4 regions of the Vibrio sp. JZG10 genome follow, and region 1 is predicted to be linked to each of the others. Evidence: predicted binding sites of a transcription regulator. Region 1 holds the regulator's gene; each other region holds the start of a gene.
The links. The regulator PurR, encoded in region 1, represses purine synthesis genes. The targets are predictions, from matches to a motif close to TNANGNAAACGTTTNCNTNA.
Positions count from the first base shown of each region.

Region 2: a site for PurR is predicted at 2,774-2,793, ahead of folD (bifunctional methylenetetrahydrofolate dehydrogenase/methenyltetrahydrofolate cyclohydrolase FolD). Genes of this name have one in related genera too.
Region 3: a site for PurR is predicted at 1,735-1,754, ahead of purT (formate-dependent phosphoribosylglycinamide formyltransferase). Genes of this name have one in related genera too.
Region 4: a site for PurR is predicted at 2,356-2,375, ahead of ACWYVB_RS17070 (NCS2 family permease). Genes of this name have one in related genera too.

Region 1 covers NZ_JBSUGE010000001.1:561,593-566,972, forward strand. The annotation lists gene elyC (envelope biogenesis factor ElyC) at 1-197, shown strand, start outside; gene torR (two-component system response regulator TorR) at 271-981, opposite strand; gene torD (molecular chaperone TorD) at 1,248-1,895, shown strand; gene purR (HTH-type transcriptional repressor PurR) at 2,361-3,365, shown strand; cyclic di-GMP riboswitch class I at 3,651-3,740, shown strand; gene ACWYVB_RS02565 (TfoX/Sxy family DNA transformation protein) at 3,857-4,447, shown strand; gene ACWYVB_RS02570 (TVP38/TMEM64 family protein) at 4,563-5,249, shown strand; gene ACWYVB_RS02575 (hypothetical protein) at 5,270-5,380, shown strand, end outside.
Region 2 covers NZ_JBSUGE010000019.1:22,048-27,427, forward strand. The annotation lists gene ACWYVB_RS18715 (LysR family transcriptional regulator) at 1-318, shown strand, start outside; gene ACWYVB_RS18720 (NupC/NupG family nucleoside CNT transporter) at 576-1,775, shown strand; gene folD (bifunctional methylenetetrahydrofolate dehydrogenase/methenyltetrahydrofolate cyclohydrolase FolD) at 1,844-2,704, opposite strand; tRNA gene ACWYVB_RS18730 (tRNA-Arg) at 2,908-2,984, shown strand; gene ACWYVB_RS18735 (type I restriction-modification system subunit M) at 3,590-5,380, shown strand, end outside.
Region 3 covers NZ_JBSUGE010000001.1:298,316-303,695, forward strand. The annotation lists gene ACWYVB_RS01395 (LrgB family protein) at 1-343, shown strand, start outside; gene cdd (cytidine deaminase) at 787-1,674, shown strand; gene purT (formate-dependent phosphoribosylglycinamide formyltransferase) at 1,820-2,995, shown strand; gene ACWYVB_RS01410 (thiopurine S-methyltransferase) at 3,069-3,719, opposite strand; gene ACWYVB_RS01415 (RelA/SpoT domain-containing protein) at 4,036-4,815, shown strand; gene ihfA (integration host factor subunit alpha) at 4,939-5,235, opposite strand.
Region 4 covers NZ_JBSUGE010000015.1:111,619-116,998, forward strand. The annotation lists gene ACWYVB_RS17065 (aminoacyl-histidine dipeptidase) at 1-1,370, opposite strand, end outside; gene ACWYVB_RS17070 (NCS2 family permease) at 2,396-3,685, shown strand; gene gpt (xanthine phosphoribosyltransferase) at 3,950-4,414, shown strand; gene frsA (esterase FrsA) at 4,506-5,380, shown strand, end outside.

The DNA of each region.
Region 1 (5,380 bases):
ACGCAGCAGGCATTAAACCAATCCCAGCCCCGACCAACTTCTTAGCTATTAGCGAAATCAGTCAACCTTGGGATAAATACTCACCTAAAGCGCGTTACTTAGAACAAACAGAGCTTTATTGGCATGAGTACTTGGGCAGCATTTGGCAAAGGTTGCGTGATACTGTCGGCCAAACACCAATGGTTGAAGCAAAGTAGTACTATCTTGAAACCACAAAAAAGGAGAGCCGAAGCTCTCCTTTTTCTTTTTTAAGACTTAGGTTTGTTCAGTTTAATCACCAGCAAACATATAGCCTTCGCCGTGCACCGTCACAAAAATTTGTGGGTTCTTTGGATCAAACTCCATTTTTGCGCGCATACGTCGAATAAGAACATCAATAGTACGATCATTGGGAGCATCAACTCGGTGGCTGATCATATTCAAAATACGCTCGCGACTTAACACCTGGTTAGGGTAAGACGATAACGCCACCAAAAGTTCGTATTCTGCTTTGGTCAATTTTACGGGTTCGCCGTTACGGCTCAGCGCACGACGTTGAATGTCGAATGTCCACTCTCCAAAACGTACAATATGTTCTTCACTGGTTTCGTTCGCTTTCGCGCTACCGCTACGCGCTGCTGAAATACGCCACAGCAAGTTTTTAACGCGAACCAACAATTCCCTCAGTTCAAAAGGTTTTGTCACATAATCGTCAGCGCCCATTTCTAGGCCTACGATTTTATCAATGCTATCCGTGCGTCCTGTTACTAATATGATACCAATATCCGATTGGCTACGTAATTCACGAGTAAGCATCAGGCCGTCTTCACCCGGCAGGTTGATATCCAGCATGATTAGGTCTACATCACCCGCTTGCAGGACCTCACGCATTTCTGCGCCACTCTCTGCTTCGCTGACTTGGTAACCCTCATTTTGGAAATATCCCGCAAGCTTACTACGAGTTACAACATCATCTTCTACGACTAATACGTGATAGCTCATTTACACCACTTTTCTGTCTTCTTATTATCCAAGACGTATTCTATTCATAACTAGTAACATTTCTAGTCATAGATACATTAAAAAGCAAGATTTAGCGTTTTTATTGATTCAAAACAAGCTTACCCATCGCTATTAATAAACGTTAATTTTTGACCATAAAACATAATAATTATAGTTACTGCTATTCATTTTAATTGATTACACTTAGGGGATATCCCTAATTGACTTTGTGATGCACAACTTGAAGCATCATTCAGGAGCCCAAGATGCAAGAAGTGAAAGCTTTTAATGAAAAACGCGCTGAAATTTACTGGTGGTTTTCGAGCTTGTTCGCAAAAGAGCTAACAGAGAAAGAGCTGGAAGCCTACCACAGTGTTGAAATTCGCAGTTTTCTAGCAGGTTTAGGTGAAAATGAGTCGCTGAAACCAGCCGTTGATAGCCTAGTTGATGCGCTAAACCGATTGCAAGATCGTGAAGACGCTCAATTGGAGCTTGCTGCTGACTTTTGTGAACTGTTTTTGAAGACAGAAAAATACGGCGCTCTTCCTTACGCATCGATGTACATCGGTGAATCAGGTTTGCTGAATGACAAGCCCGCCGAGGAAATGGAAAAGTTGATGGCAGAATTTGGCGTTCAAGTAGATGAAAATCTAAAAGAGCCAGCGGACCACTTAGCCGTTGAACTAGACTTTCTCGGCAACATGATCATCCGCTCAAACGAACTTGAGCAAGAAAAACACATGGAAGAAGCCTTCGTTAAACAAAACGACTTTATCCAGCAACAGTTGATGTCTTGGTTACCTCAGTTTGCAGACAAATGTAAACAATTCGACGAATTTGGGTTCTACTCGAGCGTCGCGAAACTATTAGTTGCATTTTGTAAACTAGACAGCGCTTACCTTCTTGGTGAATAATTGCCGCCTATTTTTAAGGAGCCCGCCTATCGGGCTTCCTGTATACCTGAAATAACTGAATGTAAGTAAGTTGGGTATATTATTCGTTTGCCTTAACTTAGCTCAAAGACGCTTGGTTATTTAGCAGTCAAAATGTGACTTCAAATACACAAATCTCTTGCTGAAAACATTGCTAGTCAGTCCACATAGGGCTAAAATGTGAGCGCAAACGATTAAATATGATTTATATGTAAACCGCTGAAATATAGCGGTTTTTGTGTTTTTTAACAGGTTGATGGCAATTTCTAATCAGATAGAAAAAAGATAAAATTCATCGACCGATGCTGCTACGTACCCTTTTGTCGTGCTTGGACCAACCGCTGCCGAAACACTTAGCGCCAACCTTAGATTGCTGGGTGTAAACCATTAGAGCATCAGGTACATCCAACACGACATATTTCAGTAGCTCGATACAGGACACCATTTATGGCCACTATAAAAGACGTTGCTCGCTTAGCCGGCGTTTCCACTACGACAGTTTCGCACGTTATCAATAAAACGCGTTTCGTTGCAGAAGCAACGCAAGAAAAAGTAATGAAAGCCGTGGACGAGTTGAATTACGCGCCAAGTGCTGTTGCACGCAGCCTAAAGTGCAACTCAACTCGTACGATTGGCATGTTAGTAACGCAGTCAACCAACCTATTCTTCTCAGAAGTGATTGACGGGGTTGAGAGCTACTGTTACCGCCAAGGCTACACTCTGATTCTGTGTAATACGGGTGGGATTTACGAAAAACAACGCGATTACATCCGTATGCTGGCTGAAAAACGTGTTGATGGCATCCTAGTGATGTGTTCTGACTTAACCGAAGAGCTTAAAGAGATGCTTGACCGTCATGCCGACATTCCTAAAGTGGTCATGGATTGGGGTCCAGAAAGCTCACAAGCGGACAAGATCATGGATAACTCAGAAGAAGGTGGCTACATCGCAACCAAACATCTGATCGACAATGGCCATACTGATATTGCTTGTCTAAGCGGTCACTTTGAAAAACTTGCTTGCCAAGAGCGCATTGCAGGTTTCCGTCGCGCGATGAGCGAAGCAAACCTAACTGTAAATGAAGATTGGATCCTTGAAGGTAACTTTGAATGTGATACGGCCGTATTAGTCGCAGATAAAATTACAGCAATGGACAAACGTCCGACAGCGGTATTCTGCTTTAACGACACAATGGCTCTGGGCCTAATGAGCCGCCTACAACAAAACGGCATCAAAGTTCCTGATGATATTTCAGTGATCGGCTACGACAACATCGAGCTTGCGGAATACTTCTCTCCACCGTTAACAACTATCCACCAACCTAAACGTCGTGTGGGTAAAAATGCGTTCGAGATCCTACTTGAGCGAATCAAAGATAAAGAACACGAAAAGCGAATTTTCGAAATGCGACCTGAGCTTGTAATTCGAAACACCGTGAAGAAAATGAACTAAAATTCGCCAAATATAACGATGTCAAATAAGCGCTCTAAAAGGGCGCTTATTTTTTATCTCTAAATAACTTTTCCCTGACTTAGGTTTGTTAGACAAAAAGCCTCGAATCTCTAAGTCTCTGTTTTATATGTAGGTAAATCACACTCCCTCACAACCTCGAGATCATCCCGCCTTATTCTCAAATATGCACAAACATGCGCTTGTCGACACTTTTTATTGAACCAAAATCACACTTTTACGGGTAAAACGTGATGTTAATTCAATATACGAAGTATGCTCACTCTGTCACGCACAGGGCAAACCATTCGAAAGGGTGGGACGCAAAGCCTCCGGCCTGAACCATAGTACTATATGGAAGGTAGCGGGGTTACCGATGGCAAGTGTGCAAGCGATGACTTTACCCTGTAATGACATTGCTTTTGCGCATGTTTGCTACTCTCTCGGACCTGACTTTTGGTGGCGTAATATTAATTACACCGAGATAACAAAACATGGATAAACCGATACTCAAAGACTCTATGAAGCTATTTGAGGCACTTGGTAATATCAAGTCGCGCTCAATGTTTGGTGGCTTCGGACTATTCGCTGATGAAACAATGTTTGCACTAGTTGTAAATAATCAGCTTCATATAAGAGCAGACCAACAAACTTCATCTGACTTCGAGAAACAAGGGCTAAAGCCTTACGTTTATAAAAAACGTGGCTTCCCAGTCGTTACAAAGTACTACGCAATTTCCAACGATTTATGGGAGTCTAGCGAACGCTTAATCGAAGTAGCTAACCAATCGTTGAAAAAGGCAAAGCTTGAAAAAGAACAGCAGGCAACTACAAAGCCTAATCGCTTAAAAGATTTGCCTAACTTACGACTGGCGACTGAACGCATGCTGAAAAAAGCAGGCATTGAGTCAGTAGAAAAACTGGAAGAGGAAGGTGCACTTAACGCTTATAAAGCGATAAGAGATACGCACTCTGCAACCGTCAACATTGAGCTGTTATGGGCACTAGAAGGGGCTATTAACGGTACTCATTGGAGCGTTGTACCTCAAGCTCGCCGAGATGAGTTGATGAACGGCCTCCAATAAAAGTCGGCCTTAAAAACTATCTTGTAAAACCGCAGTCTAATCTGCGGTTTTTTTGTGAAATTTTTTCGACTTTCCTTCTGTCTTATTACATATATCCCAAATTGGAATCATAAATATGAATAAGAAACTGATATTAGGCCTAATACTGGTCGCGATCATTATCTTTTTAGGCGTTAACTTTAGTCAGTATTTAACGTTGGAAAATGCAAAAGCCCAACAAGAAGCGCTGACCACATACATCGATCAGAACTTTGTTTTTTCGGCAGCTATTTACTTTTTTGCCTACATTGCAATTACCGCTTTTTCTATTCCTGGTGCTGCTGTGGTTACATTACTTGGTGCGGCTCTATTTGGTTTTTGGACGAGCTTATTACTGGTTTCTTTCGCCAGTACTGTGGGTGCAACGCTAGCATTTTTAAGCAGCCGATATTTGCTGCGTGACTGGGTACAAAACAAGTTCGGCAATAAGTTAATCGCAATTAACCAAGGTGTCGAAAAGGACGGTGCATTTTATCTATTTTCCTTGCGTCTCATTCCGGTATTCCCTTTCTTTCTTATCAACTTGTTGATGGGCTTAACGCCAATGTCTGTAGGTCGATTTTACCTTACTAGCCAAGTAGGTATGTTGCCAGGCACTGCAGTTTACTTAAACGCCGGTACTCAGCTAGCAACAATTGAAAGCCTGTCAGGCATTATTTCACCTGCGGTATTGGCCTCTTTTGCGTTACTGGGGCTGTTTCCAATCATCACTAAATGGGTTATGAATAAAGTAAGGCCAACACCGAGTCAGCAAAACTCATAATTAGTAAGTGGACGTGTTTAATGAAAATATTCATTGCTAAAAACCCAGCAGAAGCGCATATCGTGTGCGAATTATTGAAAACCGAGCAAGTCTACTGTGAAGTCCGCGGAGAAGGTATTTTCGGTTTAAAA
Region 2 (5,380 bases), on a different contig from region 1:
CAGCAGGAGTTGAACGTAAAAGTTTCGGGCAACTATTCAGTGGATCTGGCAGAAGCCGTTCGGGATGCCGCTATTGCAGGTTGGGGCATTGCCTACCTTGCCACTTACTTACTGGGTGATGAGTTTAGAACGGGTAAGTTAATACAGTTGTTACCGGACTGGAAAGCCAGCCAGTCGATGCCGTTTTATGCGGTGTATCCAAGCCGCCAACATATGCCCAAAAAAATATCCGCAGTGATTAACTTCATCAAACAGAAGATCGGTAACCCCTGTCATTGGGATCAACGTCTAGCGCCTTACATCTCTATTCCTAAGTAACAGGATCAATGACGTTATTGAACGACACATAAGGTGATTCACTTCACAAAAATTTTTCCAGAACTAGAAACATCTTTTCTATATAGAAACAATAAAAATAAGCAAACGTTTATATTCTTATAATTCAATGCCTTATAATTAAGGTCAATTATTGGGCGCTTAAACTTTTCACACTGTTAACATCCTCAACTTGCAGCATTTTGAGTCCGCTATACAATCCGGTGCCTTCCATATCCCCCTTCTGTCGGATTCATTTTATGAACTCAATTATTGGTATCGTAGCCATACTATTCGTAGCATGGCTACTTTCTACAAATAGAAAAAATATAAAGCTGAGAACAGTGTCGTTTGCGTTTGCTTTGCAGGTACTGTTTGCGTTGTTGGTTTTATATGTACCAGCAGGACGAGATGCGCTGAATTCAGTGAGCAGCGTAGTGTCGAATTTGATCAACTATGGTCAAGAGGGCATTGCGTTTTTATTCGGTAATTTGGCGACAGGGGGCTTCACCTTTGCGATCAATGTTCTGGGTATCATCGTTTTCTTTTCCTCCCTTATCTCAGGTCTTTATCACATTGGCGTAATGCCAAGAATCATCAACTTTATCGGTGGCGGTATTCAAAAGCTGCTGGGTATCGGTCGTGCGGAGTCTTTGTCTGCAACGGCGAATATTTTTGTTGGCACCATTGAAGCGCCATTGATGGTAAAGCCATACCTAAAGCACATGACCGACTCGCAGTTCTTTGCGGTGATGACAGGTGGTTTGGCTTCTGTGGCTGGTGGAACGTTGGTTGGTTACGCGTCACTGGGCGTTGACCTTAACTACCTGATCGCTGCTGCGTTTATGTCGGCACCTGCGGGCTTGCTGATGGCAAAAATTTTAATGCCAGAAGATACGGATAAAGCAGCAGATATCGACATTAGCCAAGTTGAAATTCCACGTGCAACCAACGTAGTAGAAGCATTAGCCGATGGTGCCATGGCGGGTGTACGCATTGCTGTATCGGTAGGTGGTACGCTATTGGCTTTCATCAGTGTCATTGCAATGTTAAACGGCATGCTAGGTTGGATTGGTGACCTTGTTGGGACGCCACTAAGCTTCGAGCTGATCCTAGGGTATGTATTCGCACCTGTCGCTTGGTTATTAGGTGTACCATGGCAAGAAGCAACCACAGCAGGCTCGCTGATTGGTAATAAGATTGTGGTGAATGAGTTCGTTGCTTTCATCCAGCTTGCTGAAGTGAAGTCTCAACTCAGCGAACACTCACAAGCAATCGTGACGTTTGCTTTGTGTGGTTTTGCAAACATCTCAAGTATGGCGATGTTGATTGGCGGACTGGGCTCATTGGTACCTGAAAAGCGTGCATTTGTTTCTAAGCATGGTTTCCGTGCGATTATCGCTGGTGTGATGGCGAACTTAATGAGCGCTTCAATTGCGGGCGTGATTTTAAGTCTGTAACTGAAAGAGATACCTAAAATTAGCAAAAAGGCTCCTTGCGGAGCCTTTTTCGTATCTGAAGTTTTACGTTATTTGTCTGTGTGGAACTGCTCGCAAGCGAGCATCGTGTTCTCAATTAAGCTTGCGACGGTCATTGGGCCAACACCACCAGGGACAGGAGTAATAAAGCTCGCACTTTCACGTGCTTTATCGTATTCCACGTCGCCAACTAGCTTGCCTGAATCAAGACGGTTAATGCCGACATCAATAACCACTGCACCTTTCTTAATCCACTCTCCAGAGATGAAGTTTGGCTTACCAACCGCAACTACGACAACGTCAGCTTGACGCACATGACTCTCTAGGTCTTTGGTAAAACGGTGACATGTTGTCGTTGTACAGCCCGCAAGCAGCAGCTCAAGTGTCATAGGACGACCAACAATGTTTGATGCACCAACCACAACAGCATGTTTGCCACGAAGCTCTATGTTGTAACGGTCTAGTAGGGTAATGATGCCCTTTGGCGTGCAAGAGCGAAGCTTTGGAATACGTTGCGCAAGACGACCAACGTTATAAGGGTGGAAGCCATCCACGTCTTTCTCTGGGTGAATGCGCTCTAAAACATGTGTTGTGTCGATGCCCGCAGGAAGGGGTAATTGCACTAGAATGCCGTCAATTTCATCATCGTTGTTTAATTCATCAATCAGCGCTAGTAACTCTTCTTCTGAGCTAGACGCAGGAAGGTCAAAAGACTTAGAAACAAACCCAACTTCTTCACATGCGCGGCGTTTGCTACCGACATAAACCTGAGAAGCAGGATCTTCACCAACTAGAACCACTGCTAAACCAGGAGCACGTAGCCCTGCTTCAACACGCGCTTTAACACGTGCAGCCACTTCGGAGCGAACAGTTTGGGAAATGAGAGTTCCGTCTATATTTTGAGCAGTCATGACTTTCCTTATAAATTAAGAAGGCAAATTATCTGCGGCGCATTGTCGCAGAATTTCTTATTAACATCCATACGCAAACGTTTGCTTTGTGGTGTTTTTGAACATTAAGCGTTTTGATGGACTTTTTTTAGGCATTCAGATCAGAATGTTATGAAAACCCGTTGATTTACCCGTTTGAACTCGTATAATCCTGTCCCTGTAGCGCGCCCTTAGCTCAGCTGGATAGAGCACGTCCCTTCTAAGGATGTGGTCATTGGTTCGAATCCAATAGGGCGTGCCATTTATTTCGGGGCGTAGCAGGTTAGTACTTGCTACGCCCCTTTTCATTTCTGCTACTTTTAGTCAAGTAACTAGTCAAGTAAGCGTGAAGCTTAATGTAACCCAAAGAAACCCAATGGTTTTTAAACGTAGTTATCCTTGCGTTATTATCAGTGGTCGAGAATACACAGATTCCCTGCATGTCGTTGTCCGAGTATTTGTTTGTCAATAAAACAGCATAGCTCAGCAGTGTATCTCCGAACTAATCTACTAGCGATTCGTTGTCCAAACCTCTATCTCCTCTTACTTAAAGCCAACCTTTTTCTTTATGAAAAGAAAATCAATCATCGAAGATGATCTTTACATTACTGGTAGAAGTTTATCGATATCGTAGAAACCTCATTGTAAGGCTTATGAGCATAAGCCTCATGCTGTTATCTGGGGCATAAGCAAAAATGAAGTTCAGAGTAGCGAAGCAATTTTAATAGATAGGCTACACTGTATGCAGTGTAGCCTTGGCTAGGCACACGTGGGATAGTACCTACTTAAACCTCAATTAAATCACAGACTAACTAAGGCTCTTTCGATATAATCAGCGCAATTTTTAAGACTTATGTGCTGATTATAATGACTAACAACAATTTCTCTTCAACAGCAGCGTTTTTATGGTCGGTGGCTGACCTTCTACGTGGTGATTTCAAGCAATCTCAATACGGACGTATCATTCTCCCTTTCACTCTACTAAGACGCTTAGAGTGTGTGCTTGAAGCAACGAAACCAGACGTTCTCGCAAAATACGAAGCAGTAAAGGCAATGCCAATAGAGGCACAAGATAAACTGCTAACGCACACCGCACAGTTAAGCTTTTACAACACTTCAAAAATGGATTTAAACCGTCTTGGTGAAACAGGTGTAGCGAGTAACCTAGAGAGCTACATTCAATCGTTTAGTCCTAATGCTCGTGAGATTTTTGAGCACTTCGATTTCTTCAACACTATCGACAAACTAGAAGAAGCGGATCTGCTCTACAAAGTAGCTAAACGCTTTGCAACCACAGATCTTCACCCTAATACCATCAGCAACTACGGAATGGGCTTGGTGTTTGAAGAACTGATCAGACGTTTCGCTGAAAGCTCTAATGAAACTGCGGGTGAGCACTTTACCCCAAGAGACATTGTTGAACTAACGACCTCGCTACTCTTCGCACATGAAGAAGAGTTAACCAGTTCGGGCTTGGTTCGTTCTATTTACGATCCTACTGCTGGTACGGGTGGTTTCTTATCGTCAGGTATGGAATATGTCCATAAGTTAAACGACAAAGCCTCTCTTTCTGCTTTTGGTCAGGAGTTAAACCCAGAGTCATACGCAATCTGTAAAGCAGATATGCTTATCAAAGGGCAGAAGGTCGATAACATTAAATTGGGTAATACCCTGTCCAATGACCAGCTTCGCACCGAGAAGTTTGACTATATGCTGTCAAACCCTCCGTTTGGTGTGGATTGGAAGAAGATCCAGAAGTTCATCAATGATGAGCACCACGAAAAAGGCTTTGAAGGTCGTTTTGGTGCAGGTCTCCCACGAGTGTCTGATGGTTCATTACTATTCTTAATGCACCTAGTGAGCAAAATGCGCCCTGTAAGTGAAGGCGGGTCACGTATCGGTATTATCTTGAATGGTTCACCGCTCTTTACAGGTGGTGCTGGTAGCGGTGAAAGCGAAATCAGACGCTACATTTTGGAAAATGACCTACTTGAAGCAATTGTGGCTCTGCCTACCGATATGTTCTACAACACAGGCATTGCGACTTATGTGTGGGTTTTATCTTCTAACAAGCCAGCTAACCGCAAAGGCAAGGTTCAACTTATCAACGCTTCAAAAGAACGAGCTAAATCAGGTGGGCGTGGTCGCAGTGGCGGTAGTGAAATTGAAGGTAATGATGAACACGTATTCTATGCAGCAATGCGTAAATCCCTTGGCAGTAAGCGCAAAGAACTTACTCCTGAAGCAATTGATACCATCGTTCAAACCTACGGTCAGTTTACCGAAAACGAGTTTAGTAAAATCTTTGACTACAAAGAGTTTGGCTACCGTAGAATCACCGTAGAACGCCCTCTTAAATTGGCTATTTACCCGAAAGACGAGTACCGCCTTGATGCACTACAAGCGGATAAAGCGTGGGGTAAATTAGGCGAGCCAGTTCAAGAAGCGGCTTTAGAAGCTTTAGCTTCATTCACTGAAGAGAAAATCTTGTCTCGTGATGCCTTCCTTAAAGCCTTTATTGCCAAAATGAACGGCATCAAACTCACCGCAGCCCAACAGAAATTGATCGTGAAACACTTAGGTGAACATGATGATGAAGCCGAAGTGTGCAAGGTAAAAGGTAAGGTTGAAGCTAACCCAGATTTACGTGATAACGAG
Region 3 (5,380 bases), 260 kb from region 1:
TTTAATCGCAAGTCTAGTGGGTAAATCCGTCACTACGCCAATAGCAATGGAAATTTCGAGTCACCTCGGTGGTGAAGCTGCCGTTGCGGCGATCTTGGTTCTGATTGTTGGTTTATTGGGCGCGATTTTGGCATACCCAATTTACAACTTAATTGGAATTAAACACCCGATTGCACGTGGCCTAACAATGGGTACCGTGTCTCATGCCTTAGGCACCGCGACATGTGCAGAGAAACAGCCCATTGATGCCGCGTTCTCATCACTCGCATTGGTTTTATGCGGCATCATCACTTCTATTTTGGCTCCAAGCTTTTTTGCTTTGGCTGTCTGGCTATATCAATAGTTAAGCGCTCTCGGTCTGCCCTCCTTCCGGCAGGCCGTGGCCTTCCCGTTTCTTCCTTATCCCTTCCAAAATTCTGTATTACCTCATCTAACAACCCGTTCTAGTAAGATCGTTAAGGTACTCTGACGAGATACACACTAATAACTTCAACATTCAGTGCAATATTACTGACTCAACGTTGCTTAGATATCTAGGAATAACGTTGTGTGGACATGTAGGCATCGTAATTAACATATCCCAGCGTCTTGGTCATATGAATATATACTGATATGGTTAATTGTGAGACGGAGATAACGCTTCACGTCAGTGCAATCGAATACATGTGTGAGCTCACTCTAATTATGTAACAGAATTACCAATTGCATTATTTATCGTGATCTAACGCACGGAACATTTCTATCCTTCACATAGAATAACTGTCCATGCAATAACAAGGATTCAACATGAAAAGTCGCATTGAACAGGCGCTAGCAGGCGCTCCCGAAGCACTTTCCAAACAACTTGCTCCTATCATCCAAGCTGATGATTTTGATGCTACGCTTTCAGTTCAACAGTTTGAGCAGTTGCTTTCAGCTACCGGTCTATCAGATAAAGAGCTTCGTGTTGCTCTACTTCCTTTTGCCGCAGCATATTCCTATGCTCCTCTTTCTGAATTTTATGTCGGTGCTATCGTTCGTGGTCTCTCAGGTCGCCTTTACTTCGGTGCCAACATGGAATTCTTTGGTGTTCAGTTAGGTCAAACAGTTCACGCTGAGCAGTCTGCAATTAGCCACGCTTGGATGAAAGGTGAACGTGGTATTAAAGATATCACTATTAACTTCAGCCCATGTGGTCACTGCCGTCAGTTCATGAACGAGTTATCTACCGCAAACGAGCTTAAAATCCAGCTCCCAGAACGCGAAGAAAAGTCACTGCATGAATACCTACCTGAAGCCTTTGGACCAAACGATCTCGGTATCGAATCCGGCTTAATGGCAGAAGTAAAGCATCAGTTCTCATGCGATGATGAAGACACTCTAATTCAAAGCGCTGTTGAAGCGATGAACATGAGCCACTCACCATATACCAACAACCTGAGTGGCTTAGCATTAGAAATGGCTAGCGGCCGTGTATTCCAAGGTGCTTATGCGGAAAATGCAGCATTTAACCCTAGCTTGCCGCCATTACAAGTTGCGCTGATCCAAGTACTACTTGCGGGTGAAACCTTTGACAATATCAAAGCCGCTGCTCTGGTAGAAAACTCAGAAGGCAAGATCAGTCATTTGGCTGATACGCAATCAACGTTAGAAGCGTTAAATCCAGATATTCCACTTAGTTTTGTCAACGTATAAGCGACAATTTCAGTATAAAAAGCTCTACGGCATGTAGAGCTTTTTTATTGCCTAAAAACCAAAGGCAAACGTTTGCTTTGCCATGAAACTTCAGTATGATCTCCTGCAATTTCTGTCTCACCACTCTATTTTGTAAGGGAACACTATGTTTGGCACTGCAACCAGCGCAAATGCTACCCGTGTATTACTTTTAGGCTCTGGCGAACTCGGTAAAGAAGTCGCAATTGAATGTCAGAGACTTGGTTTAGAAGTGATTGCTTGTGATCGCTATGCTAATGCTCCAGCGATGCAAGTTGCTCACCGTAGTTACGTCATCGATATGTTAGATGGAAGCGCCTTAGAAGAAGTTATTACAAAGGAACAACCTACTTACGTCCTACCTGAAATCGAAGCTATCGCAACCGACAAACTGGTAGAGCTTGAAGAAAAAGGGCTGAATGTTGTTCCAACCGCTAAGGCAACCAAGCTAACAATGAATCGTGAAGGTATCCGACGTTTGGCTGCAGAAGAACTAGAACTGACAACATCACCTTATCGTTTTGCAGATACTTTTGAAGACTTCAAAGCCGCGGTTGAGCATGTAGGCATCCCGTGCGTAGTAAAGCCAGTTATGAGTTCTTCAGGTAAAGGGCAAAGTGTCATCAAGACCGAAGACGACGTAGCAAAAGCATGGGATTACGCACAGGAAGGCGGACGTACGGGTGCAGGTCGCGTGATCGTGGAAGGTTTTATCGACTTCGATTACGAAATCACTTTATTGACCGTAAGAGCCGTTGACGGTGTTCACTTCTGTGCTCCAATTGGCCATCGTCAGGAAGATGGCGACTACCGCGAATCATGGCAACCGCAAGCCATGTCAGAAAACGCAGTAAAAGCAGCAGAATACACGGCAGAGAAAGTAGTCAACGCACTCGGTGGCTACGGCATCTTTGGTGTAGAGTTATTTGTTAAAGGCGATAAGGTCATTTTCAATGAGGTCTCTCCTCGCCCACACGATACAGGCATGGTCACTATGATTTCTCAGGAAATGTCAGAGTTTGCTCTCCACGTACGTGCATTTACCGGAATGCCGATTAATAATATCGTACAATATGGCCCATCTGCGTCGGCCGTTATTCTTGGTCAAGGGACTTCCACAAACATTCGCTTTGACAACCTAACCAAAGCCTTAGCTCAACCTCAAACGCAAGTTCGTCTATTCGGCAAGCCAGAAATCGATGGTCGCCGTCGTTTAGGTGTTGTCCTTACGCGACGAAAAACCACCGAAGAGGCCGTTCAAGGTGCTATTGAAAGTGCATCAAAAGTGAATATTACTTATTAAACGAGCTCCAATCCTACAAAAAACAGCGCAGCTCTAATTGCTGCGCTATTTCGTGTTCCAAACCGAGAAAAACCTATTCACTCTCGATTAAGTACACTTCTTCAGAGAAGCGCCTTAAGCCTTTTTTAGCAATTTTAGGATGGTTTTCATCAGCTTCATCTACGTTCAAGCAGGTAACTTTGTAACCTGAAAATAACTGCTCAATCTCTTCAACTGGCACGCTAAATGGAGGCCCCGCCATCTCTTCTTGAGGATAGTTGAGTGTAACAAGCAAAATACGACCGCCTGGATTCAAAAGTTGCTTGAGGCGCTCTACATACTCCTCTCGCATATCTTGCGGTAAAGCAACCAACGCGGCGCGATCATAAATGATATCGGCTTGAGATACTGGAGCAGTGAAAAAGTCCCCAGTATAAATAGAAAGCTCATCAAATTGATAAAGCTCGTGCATACCATTAACAGGCGTCACGGTTGGCGTATAAAAATGTTCAGCAAAAAAGGCACGAACAGCGATATGGCTCAGCTCAACACCTTCAACTGAATCATGCTTCATCGCCAACCAAATCAAGTCTTCTGACTTTCCACACAAAGGCACTAACACTTTGTCTTCACGCTTTGGGTTTGTGTGTTGCCAATATGCAGGTAATAGCGGGTTTACATCTTCCAAGTGAAATCCGATTTGATTACTGGCCCATTTATTATGCCAAAACTCTTGGTCTCTCATTTTACTTTCTACTTGTCGGCTGATTTTCATTTTGAGAAGTAAGACTAACGATTTTTTTCAATTTGTCTATGCCGTTCATCTTTGGTTAATACAGCGGTGATAGGATGTAAACGTTCTTATAGGAACCACGCCTTTATCTGATAAACAGAATAAAGAAAAGAGAAATGGTGATCTAACGCACGATTCCACTTCAAGACAAAACTGAAACCTTGGAATCTTTCGTAATGACCCCATTAATAAGTTAGTACCTGATTTGCCGAACTTAGCGACCTTTATGTTCCCTATTTTCTAAGTACAAGCAAGTTAAGGAGAGTGAATGAGCTTATTTCTTCGTACTACAGCATTGATGCTTTTGGTACTTAGCCGTGCACCGGCATTTGCCGCACTTCCAATTACCCCAGCGCCGAGTGGCGATCAAAATCGTTCAACAAGCCAAAACGAAGTTTGTTCGAAACTCTTTAAACATAGCCTTAGCGGCTTGTATGGTATTCAGTCAATCGACGCAACTCCAACTCAGCCATACACTGACTTCGACATTCTTTACAGCAAAGCTCACCAAGCACAATTTGAGCTTGAAACTATCTGTAAAAGTACCGCACTTCTTAATGATGCTCAGCCATACTTCGCAGGCGTAAAGTCCAAACAACGAGCAGAAGAAAAAATAGCTTTGGAGTTAGATGGAAAAGTCGAACGCATTACTGACCTAGCCCGTGCCACGATTGTTGCTGAAGACGTCGCGAGCTTAGTCTCCATTTATGAAACCTTAGAGCGTGAAACAACAATTGTTAAAGTAAAAAATCGCTTCAAAAAACCTGGTCCTTCAGGCTATAGAGACTTGAACTTACTCGTTCGTTTACCAAAGACAAATCTAGTTGCGGAAGTTCAACTGCACTTAAAAGCCATCGCAGATGTGAAAAGCGGTCCTGAACACGACCTATACGAAAAAATCCAGAAACTAGAACGCCAAGCGATGATGGAGAAACGCGAACTAAGCGAACTAGAACTCGCTTCTATTCGCAACATGCGTGCACAGTCTAAAAACTTGTACCAACAAGCATGGCAACCATACTTAACAACGCACCTAGAAGCAGCGTAATCCATATCATTAAGATATACTCAAAAACAGAAAAACCACCGCATTGCGGTGGTTTTCGTTTATATGCGACACAAGTTTTACGCAAAAAAAAGACCACGCCTTAGCGTGATCCATTTATTCGGCTTACTGTACTTTCTTCAGGTTTTCTACACGAGCTTTTAACTTCTGACCCGGGCGAAAAGTCACTACACGTCGAGCAGTAATTGGAATATCTTCACCGGTTTTCGGGTTACGACCAGGTCGTTCATTCTTGTCACGAAGATCAAAGTTACCAAAACCTGACAGTTTTACCTGTTCGCCACTTTCCAGTGCCTTACGAATCTCTTCAAAGAACACTTCCACCGTTTCCTTGGCGTCCCGCTTACTAAATCCTAATTTATCAAACAGGTTTTCTGCCAGTTCGGCTTTTGTGAGCGCCATAAAACTTTCCTCAAAGCTATGTTAAACAATGCTACGTTAGTGTAGCGCCAGAGCAGTTTTACCCTACCAATTCAACAACATATCGGGGTTACATCAGGAAGTGTATGACAAGCTTATGATTTTCGCCAACTTTTTTCTTGGCGAA
Region 4 (5,380 bases), on a different contig from region 1:
ATTGTTGGACCGAAAGAAACCATATCCATGTGTGGGTATGGTTCTTTAAATAGGCCACACTCAAGACCAGCATGGATGACCATGATGTTCGGCTTATGACCGTAAATGCCTTCATACATATCACGGAAAATTGCCATGATCTCGGAATCTGCATCTGGCTTCCAGCCAGGGTAAGCACCTGAGAACTGAATTTGTGCGCCTGCTAATTCAGCAATTGAACATAGCATACTCTCAACTTGGCTGCGGCCAGAGTCAATGAGAGAACGAATCAAGCAAAGCACGGTGACTTTATTTTCTTCTGTGCTGATCACACCAACATTTAGAGAAGTTTCAACAACGCCTTCCACCTCATCACTCATACGCATTACTCCGTTTGGACAAGCGTTAAGTGCCGCAATGAATCGTTGCTGATCGGCGATTGAAAATACTTGCGCGTCAGTCGTGATCACTTCATTAAAGGTTACGATACCTGTTTCGATTTTACCCAATTCAGTTTTAAGCAGCTCAGTGTAGTGGTTGAACAACTCAGCAAGCTTGTCTTGGTTTTCGACAGGAAGCGCGACAGTAACAAACGCTTCGCGAGGGATTGCATTACGTAAGCTACCACCACGGAATTCGACTAAACGTAAATCAAGCTCTTGAGCATGACCGGCAAGGAAACGACCAAGTAATTTGTTGGCATTACCGCGACCTGTGTGAATGTCACAACCTGAGTGACCACCTTTTAGGCCTTTCAGCGTCAGTTGGCGTGTTACAAAACCTGCAGGCGTTGATTCTCGAGAAATATCGAAAGTCATGGTGCCATCAACGCCACCTGCACAACCCATGTAGACTTCGCCTTCTTGTTCAGAGTCTGTGTTGAGAAGGATCTCACCTTCTAACCAACCAGCCTCAAGACCAAATGCGCCAGTCATGCCTGCTTCTTCATCAATCGTAAGCAGAACTTCGATTGGGCCGTGCTTAATGTCTTTAGATGCCAATACAGCAAGGCAAGAAGCCATACCAATCCCGTTATCTGCACCAAGCGTCGTGCCTTTCGCCGTTACCCATTCGCCATCGATGTAAGGTTGGATTGGATCTTTGGTGAAGTCGTGTTCGGTGTCTTCGTTTTTCTGCGGCACCATGTCGATGTGTGCTTGAAGTACAACAGCCTTCTTATTTTCCATTCCAGGTGTCGCGGGCTTTTTGATGAACACGTTACCGGTTGGATCACGGCGAACGTCAAAGCCTTGCTCTGTTGCCCAGTTGATAATGTACTGTGCTAATGCTTCTTCATGCTTAGATGGGTGAGGGATAGAACAAATCTTATCGAAAAACTGCCAAAGTGGAGCAGGTGATAAGGTACTGATCTCAGAATGGAACTCAGACACGGAGGACTCCTTTTGATGTGCTTTGCCAAATATATACCGTAAAAATATTGTCGAGATAGCATTAAATGCTAGACGATTTGGCCTTCAAATTGCCGTTTAGCATACCACCAGATAAGGAGTACGAGTAGTCGCGTGCACAAGGATTTCTCTCAGAACTGTCACAGTTTGTGAACACAACAACAGGCACTATGTGTTCTTTATCATACATTCTGAAAGTGGCTTTATTTTTTAATTCACAAAAATGTAATTTAATTACATTTAAACTTTGATGAAGGTCAATTTATATATTTTTTGTGATTCTGGTCACTAAAATGCTTGTAATTAAATTTCTTGGTGGTATATTTGTAACCAGCTTCTGAGAGAAGAATGAAATGCTCAAAGGATGAGTCCGTTTTATCGCCTCCAAGGAACCGAGAAATCAACGAATGTTTAATTGATTTAAAAGGTGATAGTTATGAAAGGTTTACCAAGTACAATGTTCTGGAATAGCAAGTCTGTTTACACCGGCAACTTTGTATACCCAACAAGCTTTGGCTACTAAGTGAAGTCAACGCATGTGACTCGAACAGTTTGTTCACCCCTATAAATTGGAATTTTTTTTCAGTGATAGTGCTGACATGATTCGCCGCCACCCAAATTGGGTGGCGTTTTTTTATCTCCACTTTCTCTTTCTGACACATTTTCTGCCATCAAGGCTGGATTCTATTCTCTGTTCTTTAGTTTTATCGACTTCCCCGTCAAATCCACCTAGATATGACGCTTAAAACGCCCGGTTTCTATTTGAAAGTTTAGTACATTGTTCAGTTTTTATTCTGTTGTTGGGTTCTGAACGATAATTATTACTTGTTGTTTTATAAGAATATATTTCCTGTTTTGCTTTTAAGAATTAGCGAATGGGTTTCATATCCAAAGAAAAAAATCGTATTAGAGTGAAGATTCTATCTAGAATTTGCTATTTGATAACTTTATAATTCCCGCCAATCGATTACGCAACCGTTTACTTTTTACCTTTACAGGATTCGATCATGCTCGAGAGGCTTTTTAAGCTCAGTGACAATGGCACAAATGTGCGCACTGAGATCATTGCAGGTGTTACCACCTTCCTAACCATGGCTTACATTATTTTTGTAAACCCAGCGATCCTGTCGGATACCGGTATGGACCGTGGTGCCATTTTTGTTGCAACTTGTCTTGCGGCCGCTATCGGCTGTTTCATCATGGGATTTGTTGCCAACTACCCAATTGCACAAGCACCAGGAATGGGGCTGAACGCATTTTTCACTTACTCTGTTGTGTTGGGAATGGGCTATACGTGGCAAGTTGCGTTAGCGGCGGTGTTTGTTTCAGGCCTGCTGTTTATTCTTTTGAGTATATTTAAGATCCGTGAGTGGATTATTAACTCGATCCCGCATTCTCTTCGAACTGGTATTTCAGCCGGTATCGGTCTTTTCTTAGCATTTATCGCATTAAAAAATGCAGGCATCGTCGTTGATAACCCCGCGACATTAGTTTCTATGGGAGACATCACATCATTGCCATCTGTATTGGCTGCGATTGGTTTCTTCCTTACTATCGCGCTTGTTCACCGTGGTGTGAAAGGTGCGGTGATGATCGCCATTCTTGGTGTTACAGCGCTTGGCCTTCTATTTGGTGATGTGCAGTGGAGCGGCATTATGTCAACGCCACCAAGCATTGCACCAACTTTCATGCAACTGGATTTCTCTGGTTTGTTTGAAGTTGGCATGATTTCCGTTGTGTTTGCTTTCCTATTTGTCGATTTGTTTGATACCGCAGGTACGCTAGTTGGCGTTTCTCAAAAAGCAGGCCTCACGGATGAGAATGGCAACATCCCGCGTTTAAACAAAGCGTTACTTGCAGACTCAACGGCAACGTCAGTAGGTGCACTACTTGGTACCTCAAACACCACATCTTACATTGAGAGTGTTTCTGGTGTGGCGGCTGGTGGTCGTACTGGTCTAACAGCAGTGGTTGTTGGTGTGCTCTTCCTACTTGCTCTATTGTTTTCACCACTAGCAGGAATGATCCCTGCTTATGCAACATCCGGCGCTCTGTTCTATGTCGCGATTTTGATGTTGTCTGGGCTGGTAAGCATTGATTGGCGTGACCTAACGGAAGCATCACCAGTTGTTGTGACTTGTTTGGTGATGCCGTTAACGTTCTCGATTGCAGAGGGTATTACGTTAGGCTTTATCGCGTACTCGGCGATCAAATTATTCAGCGGCAAGGGCCGTGAAGTGTCGATGAGTGTGTGGGTGATGTCTGCCATCTTCATCGTCAAATACCTCGCCGGTTAATTTCTCGAGCAAAAAGCCAGTGTGGATTTATTCACGCTGGCTTTTTCTTTTTTCACGTTGTTCACTTAAGACGGTTTTTCTGCGGAATAGGCAGAGAATTTTGATATCACCGTTGGTATTAGCGGTGTGTTTCGGTAGAATAATCGTTTGCGCAGCTTGAAATCCTCATCTCCATACATTTTGGAGAGGTCAGTGAGCATTCCGCTTTTGAGTGAGTTCACTAGATTTTGAGGATGCATATTTTCAAATTATTAGGTTATTACAATGAGTAAAAAATTCATTATCACTTGGGATGCAATGCAGACTTACTGCCGTGAACTGGCTGAAAAACAAATGCCAGCTGAGCAATGGAAAGGAATTTGGGCGGTAAGCCGCGGTGGTTTGGTTCCTGGCGCTATCTTGGCTCGTGAACTGGGTATTCGTTACGTTGATACAATCTGTATTTCAAGCTACGACCATGATCATCAGCGCGATATGACGGTACTAAAAGCACCTGAAGGCGATGGTGAAGGTTACCTCATCGTTGAAGACCTAGTAGACAGTGGTGATACGGCGCGCAAACTACGTGAGATGTATCCAAAAGCGAAGATGATCGCTGTGTGTGCGAAACCTTCAGGCAAAGCGTTGCTAGATGATTACGTGGTAGATATCGCGCAAGACACTTGGATTGAACAACCTTGGGATATGTCAATCCAGTACGCTGAGCCTGTAAACCGCAAGCAAAAATAAACGCTATTAAAGAATATTGAGAAATGCCCCTGTATAGGGGCATTTTTTTTATTATCATAACAACTCATGCTAATAGCCTAAGGTTCTTCCTATGTCTGAAGACGTCAGTAAAAATCTTTCCGAAACTTTGTTCGTGAAACATAAGCAAGCAAAAGAAACCTCTGCGCTTACCCAGTACATGCCGACCAGTCAAAAAATACTTGATGAGCGAGAGGCGCAGGGTGATCGTGCTTGGTATCGTCATTTGCGCCGCTTGCAATGGGCTTGGCAAGGGTTGTCTCCGATAGAGATGGAAGGTGTGCTTTCTAAAATCGCTTCTTCTTCCCACTCTCGAACCAATGATGATTGGTTAGACACCGTAATGGGGTACCACAACGGCAACTGGACATTTGAGTGGATTAAGCTCGGCATGGAGCATCAGAAGCGTTCAAATGAAATGCAAGGTGAGGAGGCCGCCGATGAACTCTTCACCGCTTCTTTGTGTTTTAGTATCGCAGGCTACCCACATCTGAAGAATGATAATTTGGCCTTGCAGGCTCAAGTGCTGGCAAACAAAGCGTATTCTGACGGCGCAGAGAAGACCAAGTACACCATCAAGCAAATTGAAGTGCCTTACCAAAATCGCAAAATCATCGCGAACCTTCATTTGCCAAGAACCGACAAGCAACTGCCTGTGGTGATGGTGAGCGCTGGTCTCGATACGTTACAAACCGACATGTGGCGTTTGTTCCGCAATCATCTTGCACCACGAGATATTGCAATGTTGACGGTCGACATGCCTTCGGTGGGGCACAGTTCTCACTGGCCTTTGACTGAGAACTCAAGCTGTCTGCACCAAGCGGTACTAAATGAGCTGTATTCATTGCCTTGGGTGGATCATCACAAAGTGGGGTTAGTTGGATTTCGTTTTGGTGGTAATGCCATGATCCGACTCTCTTTTGTTGAACAAGAGAAGATCAAAGCTTG